Regions from separate parts of the Paenibacillus sp. FSL H3-0329 genome, predicted to be linked through region 1. Evidence: predicted binding sites of a transcription regulator. Region 1 holds the regulator's gene; each other region holds the start of a gene.
What was found. The regulator Rex, encoded in region 1, represses fermentation and respiration genes when NADH is low (regulators of the CRP and FNR family bind a similar motif). The targets are predictions, from matches to a motif close to TTGTGAAATATTTCACAA.

Region 2: adhE (bifunctional acetaldehyde-CoA/alcohol dehydrogenase) is a predicted target of Rex. The motif match lies at 1,434-1,451, and genes of this name have one in related genera.
Region 3: pflB (formate C-acetyltransferase) is a predicted target of Rex. The motif match lies at 2,316-2,333, and genes of this name have one in related genera.
Region 4: NSQ66_RS30130 (cytochrome ubiquinol oxidase subunit I) is a predicted target of Rex. The motif match lies at 1,623-1,640, and genes of this name have one in related genera.

What each region holds. Positions count from the first base shown of each region.
Region 1 is NZ_CP150150.1:4,562,279-4,565,928, reverse strand. It holds gene dinG (ATP-dependent DNA helicase DinG) at 1-1,769, shown strand, start outside; gene NSQ66_RS20160 (redox-sensing transcriptional repressor Rex) at 1,900-2,553, shown strand; gene NSQ66_RS20155 (amidohydrolase) at 2,540-3,650, shown strand, end outside.
Region 2 is NZ_CP150150.1:4,855,486-4,859,135, forward strand. It holds gene adhE (bifunctional acetaldehyde-CoA/alcohol dehydrogenase) at 1-1,358, opposite strand, end outside; gene NSQ66_RS21565 (extracellular solute-binding protein) at 1,765-3,231, opposite strand; gene NSQ66_RS21570 (carbohydrate ABC transporter permease) at 3,364-3,650, opposite strand, start outside.
Region 3 is NZ_CP150150.1:4,851,745-4,855,394, forward strand. It holds gene pflB (formate C-acetyltransferase) at 1-2,225, opposite strand, end outside; gene adhE (bifunctional acetaldehyde-CoA/alcohol dehydrogenase) at 2,478-3,650, opposite strand, start outside.
Region 4 is NZ_CP150150.1:6,830,302-6,833,951, forward strand. It holds gene cydB (cytochrome d ubiquinol oxidase subunit II) at 1-171, opposite strand, end outside; gene NSQ66_RS30130 (cytochrome ubiquinol oxidase subunit I) at 158-1,561, opposite strand; gene NSQ66_RS30135 (cold-shock protein) at 1,784-2,011, opposite strand; gene NSQ66_RS30140 (cold-shock protein) at 2,104-2,304, opposite strand; gene NSQ66_RS30145 (trypsin-like peptidase domain-containing protein) at 2,724-3,650, opposite strand, start outside.

The DNA of each region.
Region 1 (3,650 bases):
AAAAGGACTTTATAAGCCCAAGGGAAGATGCGCTTACTGCAGCTCAGATGATCGTATGGCTCACTCAAAGTGAATCAGGGGATGATGAAGAGCTGAATTTAAGCGGCCGGGGCGGTGATTTCTGGGAGACGGTGGCAAGCGATACCGATTCCTGTCTGGGCCGTTCCTGTCCTTGGTTCCGCAAATGCTATTATCATAGGGCCAAGCATGAAGCTGGGATTGCTGACGTGGTCATTACGAACCACTCCAAGCTATTCGCAGATGTTAAAGCTGGGCACCAGCTGCTTCCAGCTTACGAGCATCTTGTAATTGATGAAGCACATCATTTAGAAGATGTGGCTGGTAAACATCTTGGCATGCATATGAAGCATTTCACTGTGGCACACACGTTATCGCGACTGTATAAAGATAGCCGAAACGGACAGCTTCCTGCTCTGCGCCAGATCTTACAGTCGTCAGGCAGTGAAGAGGCTTCAGAATGGAGCGGAGTCATCGATCGGATCTACCCGGATCTGCTTACTGTCAAAGAAACCTGGGATGCACTCAGCGACAAGCTGTTCAGCCTTTTGCCGGAACGCAGTGATGCGGCAGCAGGGGAAGCGGGACAACTGGTTATGCGTTTGCTTCCCGCCCGTAAGCCGAAGGATTGGGATGAATTAGTTGCGCTTGAGAACACTATGAATCTGACGTTAAGCGACATCATCCGTAAGGGTGATAAAATGCTTAATGAGATGCGTGACCAGGAAAGCCAATCCTCAGCAGACAGTCTTGTTACTGATATTAGCGGTTTATTTAAGGATTTGGCTTCCATACGTGAGCAAGTAAGATTCTTTATGGGGCTGAATGACGATAATGTAGTATATTGGCTGGAGGCAAATGGAAATTACCGCAGCAAATCACTGCAGATGTATGCCGTCCCTGTGGATGTTAGCAGCCAGCTTAAAGAGTTGTTCTTCGATAAGAAAAAAAGCATCGTGCTTACCTCGGCGACGCTGTCTGTAGATAAATCTTTTCAGTTTATGATTGATAATCTCGGACTTAACGAAGCTGCGGAAGAGGGACGTCTAATGACCTCACTCCTTCCATCTCCCTTTAAGTATCGCGAGCAGGCGCTGCTAGTTATACCGCGTGATTTTCCTAGTGTGAAGGGCAGTGTGGGCGATGCTCGATTTGTCGATACACTCGTACAGTCGTTAGCAGAAGCTGCCAAAACAACACGTGGGCGGATGCTGGTTCTGTTTACTTCTTATAAAATGCTGCGTCAGGTATATGATCCGCTTAAAGAGGCTTTGGCCTCACAAGAGATTACGGTGCTTGGTCAAGGCGTGGAAGGTGGCAGCCGGAGCAAGCTGATCCGCCGCTTTCAGGACAGTGCAGCATCCGTTCTGCTGGGGACGAGCAGCTTCTGGGAAGGTGTAGATATTCCAGGTGAAGCACTGACTTGCCTGGCCATCGTGAGACTTCCGTTTCAACCACCGAATCACCCGTTGGCGGAAGCGAAGTCGGAGTTATTGCAGGCCCAGAAGAAGAATCCGTTCATGAAATTATCTGTTCCTCAAGCGGTTATTCGTTTTAAGCAGGGATTCGGAAGACTGGTTCGCACGGCGCAGGATCGCGGAATAGTTATTGTTTATGATACAAGGGTTATTGAATCTCATTACGGGAAGTATTTCCTTTATTCATTGCCTGGTCCCAAAATGGAGCATATGCTGACTGATCAAATGGTCCCCCGCATAGCGGAATGGCTAGAGGATGGCGGCGCTTCTTAAAATGCTCGTCTTCAGTTTAGCTCCTCCTTATCCTTAAGGGCGGTAAGTTACAGTACCGCCCTTAATAAGGAGAGGTATACGTTTGAATATGGATTTTCACAAGAACATTACTATTTTTAGGAGGAAAAATATGAAATCGGATAAAATATCAGAAGCCGTTGTTCGCAGACTACCTGTGTATTTGCGTTTTTTGAATGATCTCCAGAATCGCGAAATATTAACAGTTTCCTCTCAGGAACTTGGACAAAAGCTTGATCTTAATCCCGCACAGATTCGTAAGGATTTAGCGTATTTTGGTGACTTCGGCAGAAAAGGTATCGGCTATGATGTAACGTATCTTATTGAGAAAATCCGTCATATTCTGAAGCTGGATCAACAGCTTAATGTAGCTTTAGTAGGGGCAGGTAATCTCGGACATGCCTTGTCTAATTACAATGCATATCTCAAAGATACTATGAAAATCACGGCTATATTTGATTCGTACGCTCCTAAGGTTGGACGTAAGATCAACTCCCTTACTGTGCAACCAATGGATGAACTAGGCAGCACGATTCGTGAGCAAGGTATTCGCATTGCCATTATTACCGTACCTGATTCAGAAGCTCAAAATGTAGCAGATATTCTCATTTCTTCTGGGATTGAAGCGATTTTGAACTTTGCCCCTGTGATTCTGAAGACACCACCGAATATCCGGGTGCATGCAGCTGATTTTACAACTGATCTGCAAAGTCTTGCTTATTACTTGCGGGATGGAAAGGAAGAAAGCGAACATGAACAGCAATAAAACGATAATTAAGGGCGGGTATTTTCTGACTCCGGGAACGGATGAGCCGGTTCTGAGTGGATATATGACTATTGAAGATGATTTAATCACTTACATAGGAAAAGAAGAGCCTCAGATGGAAGCTGGAGTGCAAGTGGTTGATGGCAGTCGTCTGCTGTTCATGCCTGGACTTGTAAACACACATGGTCATGCGGCGATGTCTTTGCTGCGTGGATATGGAGATGATTTAGCGCTACAAGTGTGGCTTCAGGAGAAAATGTGGCCGATGGAGGAAAAGTTCACCGGTGATGATGTATACTGGGGAACCTCCTTATCTGTATTGGAAATGCTGAAGGGTGGAACTACGACCTTCCTCGATATGTATGATCATATGGACCGAGTAGCTGAGGTAGCTGAGTTATCAGGTATCCGTTCCGTATTGATGCGTGGTGTGATCGGGTTATGTCCAGAGGATGTACAGAATCACAAGCTTGCGGAAGCGATTTCTTTTGCCCGTAACTGGCATGGAAAGGCGGACGGTAGAATTACTACTATGATCTCGCCGCACGCCCCTTATACTTGCCCTCCGGACTTCCTGGTTAAGTTCGTGCAGGCAGCGCATGATCTGGATTTACCGATGCATACGCATATGTCCGAAACGAAACGTGAAGTGGAACAAAATGTGGCGGATTACGGGTTGCGTCCTGTAGCTCACTTAGAGAAGCTTGGAATGTTCACACGTCCCTCGATAGTTGCACATGGTGTTCATTTAAATGATGAAGAGATTGAGATCTTGGCTCGCCATAATGTGGGTGTCTCTCATAATCCGGGCAGTAATTTGAAGCTGGCTAGCGGAGTGGCTCGGGTTACTGATCTTCTAAAAGCTGGTGTGAAGGTGTCTCTTGGCACGGATGGCGCGGCCAGCAACAATAACTTGGATATGTTTGAAGAGATGCGGCTTGCAGCTCTCATTCATAAGGGTGTCAGCGGTGATCCAACGGCTGTTCCAGCTCCAGAAGCTCTACGTATGGCTACAGAATATGGCGCCCAGTCCATCTTTTTAAATAATGTAGGTAGACTTGCTGTTGGGATGAAAGCTGATTTCATTGCAATTGATA
Region 2 (3,650 bases), 290 kb from region 1:
ACCCTTTTCACGTTGATCAAATTAATTGCTGTAACGTTTTGCGACACGGAGTTACGACCATAAGATCCGCAGCCCAGCGTCAACGAAGGGATGTTAGTGTTATAGATATCGCCGATCGCACCATGAGTGGAAGGCGAGTTAACGAGAATACGTCCTGTTTGCAGACGGTTGGAGAACTTCATGATTACTTCTTCGTTGTTGGAGTGGATAGCCGAACTATGGCCCATACCACCAAATTCAACAACTTGTGCTGCGCGTTCGATACCTTGATCTGCGTTTTTAACTTTGTAGCAAGCAAGCACAGGACTCAATTTTTCAGCGGACAATGGATATTTAGTGCCTACACCTTCAAGTTCTGCTACCAGAATCTTAGTGCCGGCAGGAACTTGAATGCCGCACATTTCAGCAATTTTCACTGCGGATTGTCCAACGATTGCTGGGTTAACCGCACATTTATCAACGTTCATAGCGCCGCTAGTAAGTTTGGCAGCTTCTTCTTTGTTAACAAAGTAGCAGCCATTAGCGATCATTTTCTTTTTCACTTGATCAAAGATTGGTTCTTCGATAATAACAGCTTGCTCGGAAGCACAGATCATACCATTATCAAATGTTTTGGAAAGAATGATGTCCGTTACGGCTTGATCGATATCCGCGCTCTTTTCGATGAATGCAGGTACGTTACCAGGACCTACGCCAAGAGCTGGTTTACCACAGCTATAAGCTGCTTTTACCATTGCAGAACCGCCTGTTGCGAGAATAAGTGCAACGTCAGGGTTGTTCATCAAAGCGTTTGTTTTGTCCATCGTTGGCATTTCAATCCATTGGATACAATTCTCAGGTGCGCCAGCTTTTACAGCCGCATCATGAAGAATTCTAGCAGCTGCTGCACTACACTCTTGCGCAGATGGGTGGAAACCGAATATAATAGGGTTCCGTGTCTTAATCGAAATCAACGCTTTAAACATCGTGGTGGATGTAGGGTTGGTTACCGGTGTGATACCCATTACAATTCCGACGGGCTCAGCAATTTTTTGGAAGCTTTCATAAGCATTGTCTTCAATAACGCCTACTGTTTTATCGTATTTAATTCCGTGCCAGATATATTCTGTCGAGAAGATGTTTTTAGTAATTTTGTCTTCGTAAACCCCGCGGCCAGTTTCTTCTACAGCCAATTTAGCGAGGTACATATGTTTGTCGAGTCCAGCCAACGCCATTGCATGAACGATTGTGTCAACTTGCTCTTGATCCAGCGCCATGAATGCCTCATGTGCTTTTTTCGCTTTATCCACTAAAGTCTGAATATACTCTTCAGCGGTAGTTTGTTTAACTTGGGCGGCGACTTCGTTCTTAACTGCCATCTCCCTCGTCCTCCTGTCAATTTTTAGGTTGTTTTTCTCTACACATTTATCTTATCACATCATTTCCACCTTGTATAGTGAAATCTTTCACAAAGTATAAAGTTTTTTTGATTTGTTTTCAAAGCGCTTTCATTCGATCATATTATAGCTTTTTTACCATTATTTATGATTTATTATTTCTTAAATTTAAAGTTTATGTTTAAAAAGACAAGAACTGATACCCATTTTCTACCTTTCCGCTCGCAAAAATATTTTAAAAAAGCAAACCTAATTTTGTTGACACTCTATTTTTCTCATGACCCTCTAAAAAATAGTGGGATGCCCCCCGTCGTGTTGATTTATAAAAATATCAATAATATAAACATAAAAAAACCGACTCCTAAGGAGCCGGTTCTGTTCTTCCTAGCTATTCTACTTTAATTGTGTCGAAGAATTTCTCTTGCACTGTTTTGGCAGCAGCTTCAAGCTGTGTCTTGGAATCTGTTCCTTTTTTGGAGAACAGCTCTTGAATTACATTGGACATGGTTGCGTAGTAGTCCTGTGTATTGTATTGCGCTTCCGGTTTACCGTCCAGCAAACCTAAAATATCAGGGCTGTATTGATATACATTTGTATATTTATCATACACAGCTTTCGTTTTCTTGCCGAAGTCAGAATCTGCAGAATAGTAATCTAAGAGCGGCGGAATAAAGTATTTACCATCCGTTGTACGTTGTTGCAGAACCGCATCCAGTGCTTCTAGACCTTTATCGGAGAAGTAATCAAATGTAATATAACGGAATGCCATTTCTTGCTCGTCTGGTGTTGCATTTGGATTGATTACAAGGTAGTCACCACCAAGTACCCCGGTGTGTTTTCCGCCTTTTTCCATTGCAGGCATTGGATACGTAAGTACATCTTCTGGTTTCAGACCGCCCTGATTCAACGCTTGCTCAATAACACCGTCAGATCCAGCCATTACCATTGCTGTACGACTTTGTTGGAATGCGCCTACAGCATCACCCCAGCCCAGTGCCCAGTCCTGAGGAATCGCGTTTGCTTCCCATCTAAGTTTCTTGTAGAAATCCAGCGCTTTAATCCCAGCCTCAGAATTAAAAGTAGCTACAACCTTACCGCCTTCAATCTTCTGAATTTCACCGCCAGCTTCGAACAGGAAGTTGGTCCAGTTCCAGCCTGCTTCATTCCCTTTACCCATTGGAGCAATACCGGAAATCCCTTTTTTGGTATCAGCTACGCCTTTGGCGGTATTCAGCATATCATCCCAAGTCCAATCCATAGGTGGAACAGCAACACCTTTTTCGTCCAGCATTTTTTTGTTGATCATTGTGGTTGTTACATAACCCTTTTGAGTTACGCCGAAGACTTTACCGTCAATGATAAATTGATTTTGGAGAACCGGGTTAATTTGATCCTTAAATTCGTATTTATTCCACAGATCCGTAATGTCAGCTACCCAGCCTTTTTCAACTAGGAATTTTGCTTCTGTAGCGTAGGTGTTAAAGAAGGTTGGAGCTTCATTCGCTGCCATTTTGATGCCGATTTCACTTACATTGTACTGCCAATCGTCTTTGACGATTTCAACATTCGGATATTCCTCTTGGAAACGTTTGATCTTGTCATCTTCCTGTGCTCTAACTTCGGTTAGGTCAGGGGTTGGATAGTGAATTTTGATGGTCACTTTTCTTTGTGTGATATCATCAGTTGGCGCTGCTGTAGCACTGCCAGCATTATCTGTTGCAGCATTCGTTGGCGCAGTAGTCGCTTCCCCTTCCTTGTTTCCTGTCGTGTTTCCGTTATTGTTATTACCGCCGCAAGCGGTTAACAACGATCCGGCCACAAGGAGGCTTAGTAGCACGCTAGAGTACTTACGCATTGAAACTCCCCTTTTCAATTCATAGTTATCTTACATATCGATCATAAAAGAGAAATCGTTTACAAACGAGGTGCATTTATATTCCTTTCATGTGCATGTTTACGATCCGTGACTAAATCCGTCGATCCGCGCTTATCCCTTAACTGCTGATAATGCGACGCCACGCATAATGAACTTTTGGAAGATCAGGAAGACAAGGATCGGCGGCAACGATACGATAAATAGGATGGCGAATTTAATATTCGTATTAAGTGCCTTTACATTAATAACGTATTTATAGATTGCTGTCGCGAGCGTATATTTCTCTTCACTGTGCATAACCAGAGATGGCCAGAACCAGTCATTCCATGCGGTAGAAAAGATAAAGATCGCCAGCGTAGCAAAAATCGGAACCGACAATGGCACTGCAATGGAGAAAA
Region 3 (3,650 bases), 290 kb from region 1:
ATTTGTTGTTCGCGAGTCAGCTTGATGAAGTTAACTGCATAGCCGGATACACGAATAGTCAATTGTGGATAGTTCTCTGGGTGCTCCATAGCGTCCATCAGCTGTTCACGGTTAAATACGTTAACATTCAAATGCTGAGCGTTGTTATGGAAGTATCCATCCATCATGTGTACCAGGTTAGACTTACGGGAATCCTCGTCTTTACCAAGTGCCTTAGGTACGATGGAGAACGTGTTAGAGATACCATCTTGTGCATCGGAGTAAGGCAGTTTAGCTACAGAGTTCAGGGAAGCCAAGGCGCCTTTCTTGTCACGTCCGTGCATTGGGTTAGCACCCGGTGCGAAAGGTTCACCTTTCTTACGTCCGTCAGGTGTAGTCCCTGTCTTCTTACCGTACACTACATTCGAAGTAATGGTCAGTACCGATTGAGTTGGCACAGAATCACGATATGTTTTGTTTTTACGGATCATAGTCATGAAGGTTTCAACCAATTCTACTGCGATGCTGTCTACAGCATCGTCATTGTTACCGTAGCAAGGGAATTCGCCTTCGGTTTCGAAGTCGATCGCAATACCTTGTTCGTTACGAATAGGTTTTACTTTGGCGTATTTAATTGCGCTTAGTGAGTCAGCTGCAACGGACAGCCCAGCAATACCACAAGCCATCGTACGCAGAATGTCACGGTCATGCAGCGCCATTTCGATACGTTCGTAAGAATATTTGTCATGCATATAGTGAATGATGTTCAAAGTGTTAACATAAGTTTTAGCCAACCACTCCATCATCGGTTTGAAACGTTTCATTACTTCGTCATAATCCAGATATTCAGAAGTGATCGCTGGGAATTCCGGTCCAACTTGTGCTCCGGATTTTTCGTCTATACCACCATTGATAGCATACAGCAATGCTTTTGCCAGGTTGGCACGAGCGCCGAAGAACTGCATTTGTTTACCGATACGCATTGGAGATACGCAGCAAGCAATCGCATAATCTTCACCCCAGTATGGACGCATTACATCGTCATTTTCATACTGAATTGCACTAGTTTCAATGGAAACCTTAGCACAATATTTTTTGAAGGCTTCAGGCAATTTTTCGGACCACAGTACAGTTAAGTTTGGTTCCGGAGCTGGACCCAAGTTGTACAGGGTGTTCAAGAAACGGAAGCTGTTCTTGGTAACACGAGTTGTTCCGTCTTCAGCCATACCACCGATGGATTCAGTTACCCATGTTGGGTCACCGGAGAACAGATCATTATAGTCAGGTGTACGCAAGAATTTCACGATACGCAGTTTCATTACGAAATGATCGACGATTTCTTGTACTTGTTCTTCAGTCAAAGTACCTTCAGCAATATCGCGTTCTGCATAGATGTCCAAGAAAGAGGACACACGGCCTAGGGACATCGCTGCACCATTTTGCTCTTTAACTGCTGCCAGATACCCGAAGTATACCCATTGAGTAGCTTCTTTGAAGTTGGTCGCTGGTCTGGAAATATCCATACCATGAGCGGCTGCCATTTCTTTCAATTCGCCAAGTGCACGAATTTGCTCGGACAGCTCTTCACGCAAACGAATAATATCTTCAGTCATGGAATCAACTTCAAGCTCAGTTTGTTGTTGTTTTTTGTCTTTAATGAGGAAATCAATACCGTACAGAGCAATGCGGCGGTAGTCGCCGATGATGCGTCCGCGGCCGTAAGCATCAGGAAGACCTGTAATTACGCCGGATTTACGCACAGCTCTCATGTCTGGTGTATATGCATCAAATACGCCTTGGTTATGCGTTTTGCGAATGTTCGTAAACATGTCAACGATGTTTTGTGGAAGCTCGAAGCCGTAAGCCTTCGTAGCATCAACCATCATCTTGATCCCGCCAAATGGCTGGATGGAACGTTTGAAAGGAGCGTCAGTCTGTACGCCTACAATTTGTTCCTTGTCTTTGTCAATGTAGCCTGGAGCATGTGAAGTGATTGTGGAGACAGTATCTAGGGAAACATCCCATACGCCGCCTCTTTCTCTTTCTTCCTTGCTCAATTGGGAAATAATCTTCCATAGTTCAGTTGTGTTACTAGTAGGTCCTACGAGGAATTCTTCGTTTCCTTCATAAGGCTTAATGTTACTTGCGATAAAGTTGTTAACGTCAACTTTTCTGGACCATTTACCTTTTGTAAAACTTCTCCAACCGGATTTCACTTCTTGTACATCTTTTTCAATCACCGACATGCTAAATCCCTCCATCTATATTTATAATATTTGTAGAGATCGCGGGCTTGAAGGTTGATCCCGTGTCTCGTGATCCCAAGAAAGATATGGTTGTTCGAAAATTCACAATCATTGTTCCATGTATGGGACCGTTGTTTATATAAACATTTTAGTTTATTTTCTATAAATAGACTGTGACAAATATCACCTTTCCGGTGATATTTGTCACTTATATCTAGTCCACAACCATCCTATTATCTACTTAACCAAATATTAATTATCAAATCTTCCGTAGAAAGCATTACGGTACACATCTGCAAGTTCAGATACCAGTGGCAGCTTAGGATTGGCAGTTGTACATTGATCTTCAAATGCACGGTCAGCCAAGTAATCTACACGGGATTCAAAATCCTTAGGATCAAAGCCCAGTTGTTGGAAGGATTCTTCGATACCCAGTTTTTTGTTCATATCGCGAATAGCATTGATCAGGCTAGTTACACCTTCTTCAGTTGTGCGAGCTGGCAATCCCAGAATACGGGCGATTTCTGCATAACGCTCGTCAGCTACGAAGTGTGAATATTTAGGGAACGAAGCGAACTTCGTAGGTTTCTTAGCATTGTAACGAATAACGTGTGGCATAAGGATCGCATTAGTACGACCGTGAGCAGTGTGATATTGACCGCCCCATTTATGCGCCAAACTGTGGTTAATACCCAGGAAAGCATTAGCAAAGGCCATACCAGCAAGTGTTGATGCGTTATGCATTTTCTCACGGGCAACTCTGTCGCCTTCAAGCGCCGATTTTTCAAGGTATTGGAATACCAATTGGATTGCTTTAATTGCCAGACCATCAGTGTAGTCACTCGCCATAACAGATACATAAGCTTCGATGGCATGTGTCAATACGTCCATACCTGTATCAGCAACAGCAGTTTTTGGCAAGCTATATACGAACTCTGGATCAATGATAGCTACGTCTGGAGTTAGCTCGTAGTCAGCCAAAGGATATTTAGTGTGTTGTTCAGTTGTTTTATCGGTAATAACTGCGAAAGATGTTACTTCCGAACCCGTACCCGAAGTAGTAGGAATCGCTACAAACTTAGCTTTGTTTCCAAGTTTAGGGAATTTGTAAACCCGTTTACGGATATCCATGAATTTTTGTTTCAGACCGTTAAAGTCTGCGTCTGGATGTTCATAGAATAACCACATTCCTTTTGCAGCATCCATTGGGGAACCACCACCAAGTGCGATGATGCAGTCCGGTTGGAATCTGTTCATCATTGCTGTACCTTTTTCAACTGTAGTTGTCGATGGATCTGGTTCAACTTCCGAGAACACTTCGATCGCTACAGGAGTTTGGCGTTGACGCAGGTAATGTTCAACTCTCTCAACATATCCGAGCTTAACCATCATTGGGTCAGTGATAATTGCGACACGTGTGATATC
Region 4 (3,650 bases), 2.3 Mb from region 1:
ATTCCCATCCCAGAAAGGTCCGATCGAGTTAATCAGAACACGGCGCTCTGTATCATTTTTAGCGAGAATTTGTGTTTCCATCCCTACGCCGAAATCGAAACCCTCCAGGAAGAAGAACCCTATAAACAGAACTGCAATCAGCACAAACCACAATTCATTAAGAGATATCATGGGAACCCTCCTCGTTATATGGATCATTCGAATCGCCGTGATCGTTATCCATCGCATAAGGACCTTTTTTAATCACTTTAATAAACAATCCGACCAACACTAATCCTAGAATTAAATAAATCGTTGTAAAAGAAATCACGGAGAACAGAACTTGACCACTTGTAATATTAGGCGACACACTGTCTTCCGTTGTCATCAGTCCGAATACCGTCCATGGCTGACGCCCGAATTCGGTCATGACCCAACCGGCTGTATTCGCAATCGGAGGAAGCAGCAAGCCCCATAACATGAACCGCATAAACCAAGTGTTCGGACGGTCCATTTTTTTGCGCCACATTAAGTACATAGCGTACATTCCCAATACAATCATTAACGTTCCTGCTAGAACCATGATCCGGAAACTCCAGAATGTCGTACGTACAGGTGGAATATAGTCACCGGGGCCATAGGTTTGCTCATACTCCGCTTGCAGCTCAAGCATACCTTTAACTTCACCGGAAAATTTACTGTATGAAAGGAAACTCAGCATATAAGGAATTTGAAATTCTCCAGTACTGATTTGATTCTCTGGATCAATGTTTGCCCATACGGTCCAAGGTGCCGGGTCACCACTCTTACCCCACAGTCCTTCGGAAGCTGCCATTTTCATTGGTTGAGTTTCAACCAAATATTGCGCTTGGGCGTGACCAGCAACAGCTACACCAATAGAAGAAATAATCCCTACGATAGCTGCAATCTGAAAAGACTTCTTAAAGAAAGAAACCTCTTGTTTCTTCAATATTTTATAAGCACTAATACCTGTTACAAGAAAAGCACCTGTTGCATAAGCAGCCAGTACTGTATGTGGGAATTCAACCAGCAATTGTCCGTTCGTAATAAGCGCGAAGAAATCATTCATTTCTGCACGTCCATTATTTATCTCAAAACCCACAGGATGCTGCATAAAAGAGTTAGCCGCTAGAATCCAGAATGCAGATAACATCGTACCGAATGCTACCAGCCAGATGGACAGTAAATGTACTCGCTTGGATACCTTATCCCAGCCGAATATCCATATCCCAATAAAAGTAGACTCCAGGAAAAAGGCTGCCAATGCCTCAACTGCAAGTGGAGCCCCGAATACATCACCCACAAAACGTGAATAATCGGACCAGTTCATCCCGAACTGAAATTCCTGCAATATCCCTGTAACTACCCCTACTGCAAAATTGATGAGGAATAGCTTTCCCCAGAACTGCGCCATTTTTTTGTACTCTTCATTACCTTTTCTAACGTACATTGTCTCCATGATTGCAATCAAGAGCGCTAGTCCGATTGATACCGGTACAAAGAAATAGTGGAATATTGTCGTCGACGCAAATTGTATACGCGACAGCATTACTGTATCCATATTTGTCCCTTCCTTCTCCCCTTTTCGTTAATTATATTCTGTCAAAAATTTAAGCTTCTTTTTGTGATAAATGTCACATAAAGATAGTCATTTAACGGTGAAATTCAAATGATTTGTGACAAAGATCACATTTTAGCATAAAGAAAGCAAAAAAAATAAGACGGTTTACCCGTCTTGAGTGGTTCGTCGTTCTATTAAATGCTTGACTCATTTAGGTATTGGTTAGATGGAAATACCCTTCTTCAGCGATTTGAGATCGCCATTTGAATTAAGCAATTGAGGTAGCATCTTCGTGCTGCGAACCATTGGAGAGTCACATAGACGGCAAGAAGGCGCATGTTCAAATGCGAAATTATCCCTCATCCATCCGTTGCATCCCTCATTGGTACATGCCCAAATTGCGGTATTTTCTTCCGGTATTTCTTCCAAAGGTTTCTTCCGGTAGTTCATTGCCGTTCCTCCCATCCTGTAAGTCAATAGTGAGTAACTAGATATAAAAAGACCGTCCCAACTTTCACAAGCTGGGACGGTTTCTTCTATTATTACAGTTTTACAACGTTTTCGGCTTGTGGTCCACGGTTGCCTTGAACAACGTTGAATTCAACGCGTTGGCCTTCGTCCAAAGTTTTGAAGCCGTCGCCAGTGATTGCGCTGAAGTGAACGAATACGTCGCTTCCGCCTTCAACTTCGATAAATCCGAATCCTTTTTCTGCGTTGAACCATTTAACTGTACCTGTTTGCATGTGTGTTACCTCCACAAATTTAAATTAATATGTTCTTTTTATCTTCAAACAAAGAAAAAATTCACACATTGAAAAAGGTTGTATTACCAAATATGACAGCCCTTTTCAATGCGAGAATTAGGGACTAAATGTATGATTGATATCATATTACCACACCTGATTAGCAAAGGCAAGCAAGCATCCGAATATATCCGGTTTTGCCCTAATAAGTATTACCTTCCAATGTAAGGGCTGCCACTTAGTGTTTATTCCCTAAATAGATCCTTTTTCTGGCATAATTATCATGGTTTTAGAAAAATAGCTTTCCCAAAAACGTTACTTTTATCCGCTTTTTCAAGAAGGTACCCCCTTGGAATCGAAGGGGTAGTCCGCTCTACTTGTCGTAACTGCTATATCATTATATACCGACTTCCAGCATATTATTCCTGTGGTTTTTCAAGAAGTTTAACTGTTGCCTGTTTGGCCTCGCCGTTTCGATAGTAAGTAATTTTCAGATCATCACCGATCTTCGTATGATTATATAAGTACTTGCGAAGAGAAAGGGTAGATATGATGGATTGATCATTAAATTTGGTAATGACATCATTGAATTGCAGTCCAGCTTCCTTCGCAGGGCCAACGGCTTCTAGAACAACTACTCCATCCTTAACACTGTTCGGCAGGTTCAATTCATTGCGTTGATCTTCTGCTAGTGGAACGTACGGATTGTTCAAATCAACTGAATATACACCCAAGTACGAACGGGCAATATGCCCTTTTTCAGCCAGCTCATTAGCGATATCTATCACATGATTCGCAGGAATTGCAAAACCCAGACCCTCTACACCCGTATCTGAAATCTTCATCGTGTTAATTCCAATGACCTTGCCATCGAGATCCACTAACGCGCCGCCACTATTTCCTTCATTAATCGCCGCATCAGTCTGTATCACTTCTTGTTCCCAGTCATATACTCCATCCTGATTAAGGGATACGGGAACCATCCGTTCAGTATAGCTAACAATCCCCGAGGTCAATGTATCACCAAGTCCTAGCGGATTACCGATAGCAATGACCGTTTCACCTAGACGAAGCTTAGAGGAATCACCGAGCTGCGCGATGGTATCGATTCCTTTGGCATCAATAGAGAGTACCGCAATGTCGCTTACTTTATCCGTTCCAACGAGTGTTGCCTTACGGGTCTCTCCGTTCACTGTAACTACCTCGAGATTACCGGAGTCTTCGATGACATGATTATTGGTAATGATAAATGCTTTATTTCCTGTCTTTTTATAGATCACTCCTGAGCCTAGTGCGGACTCATCCAGAATGTTTAATTCTTCATTATCTTCTTTATGATTGATAAT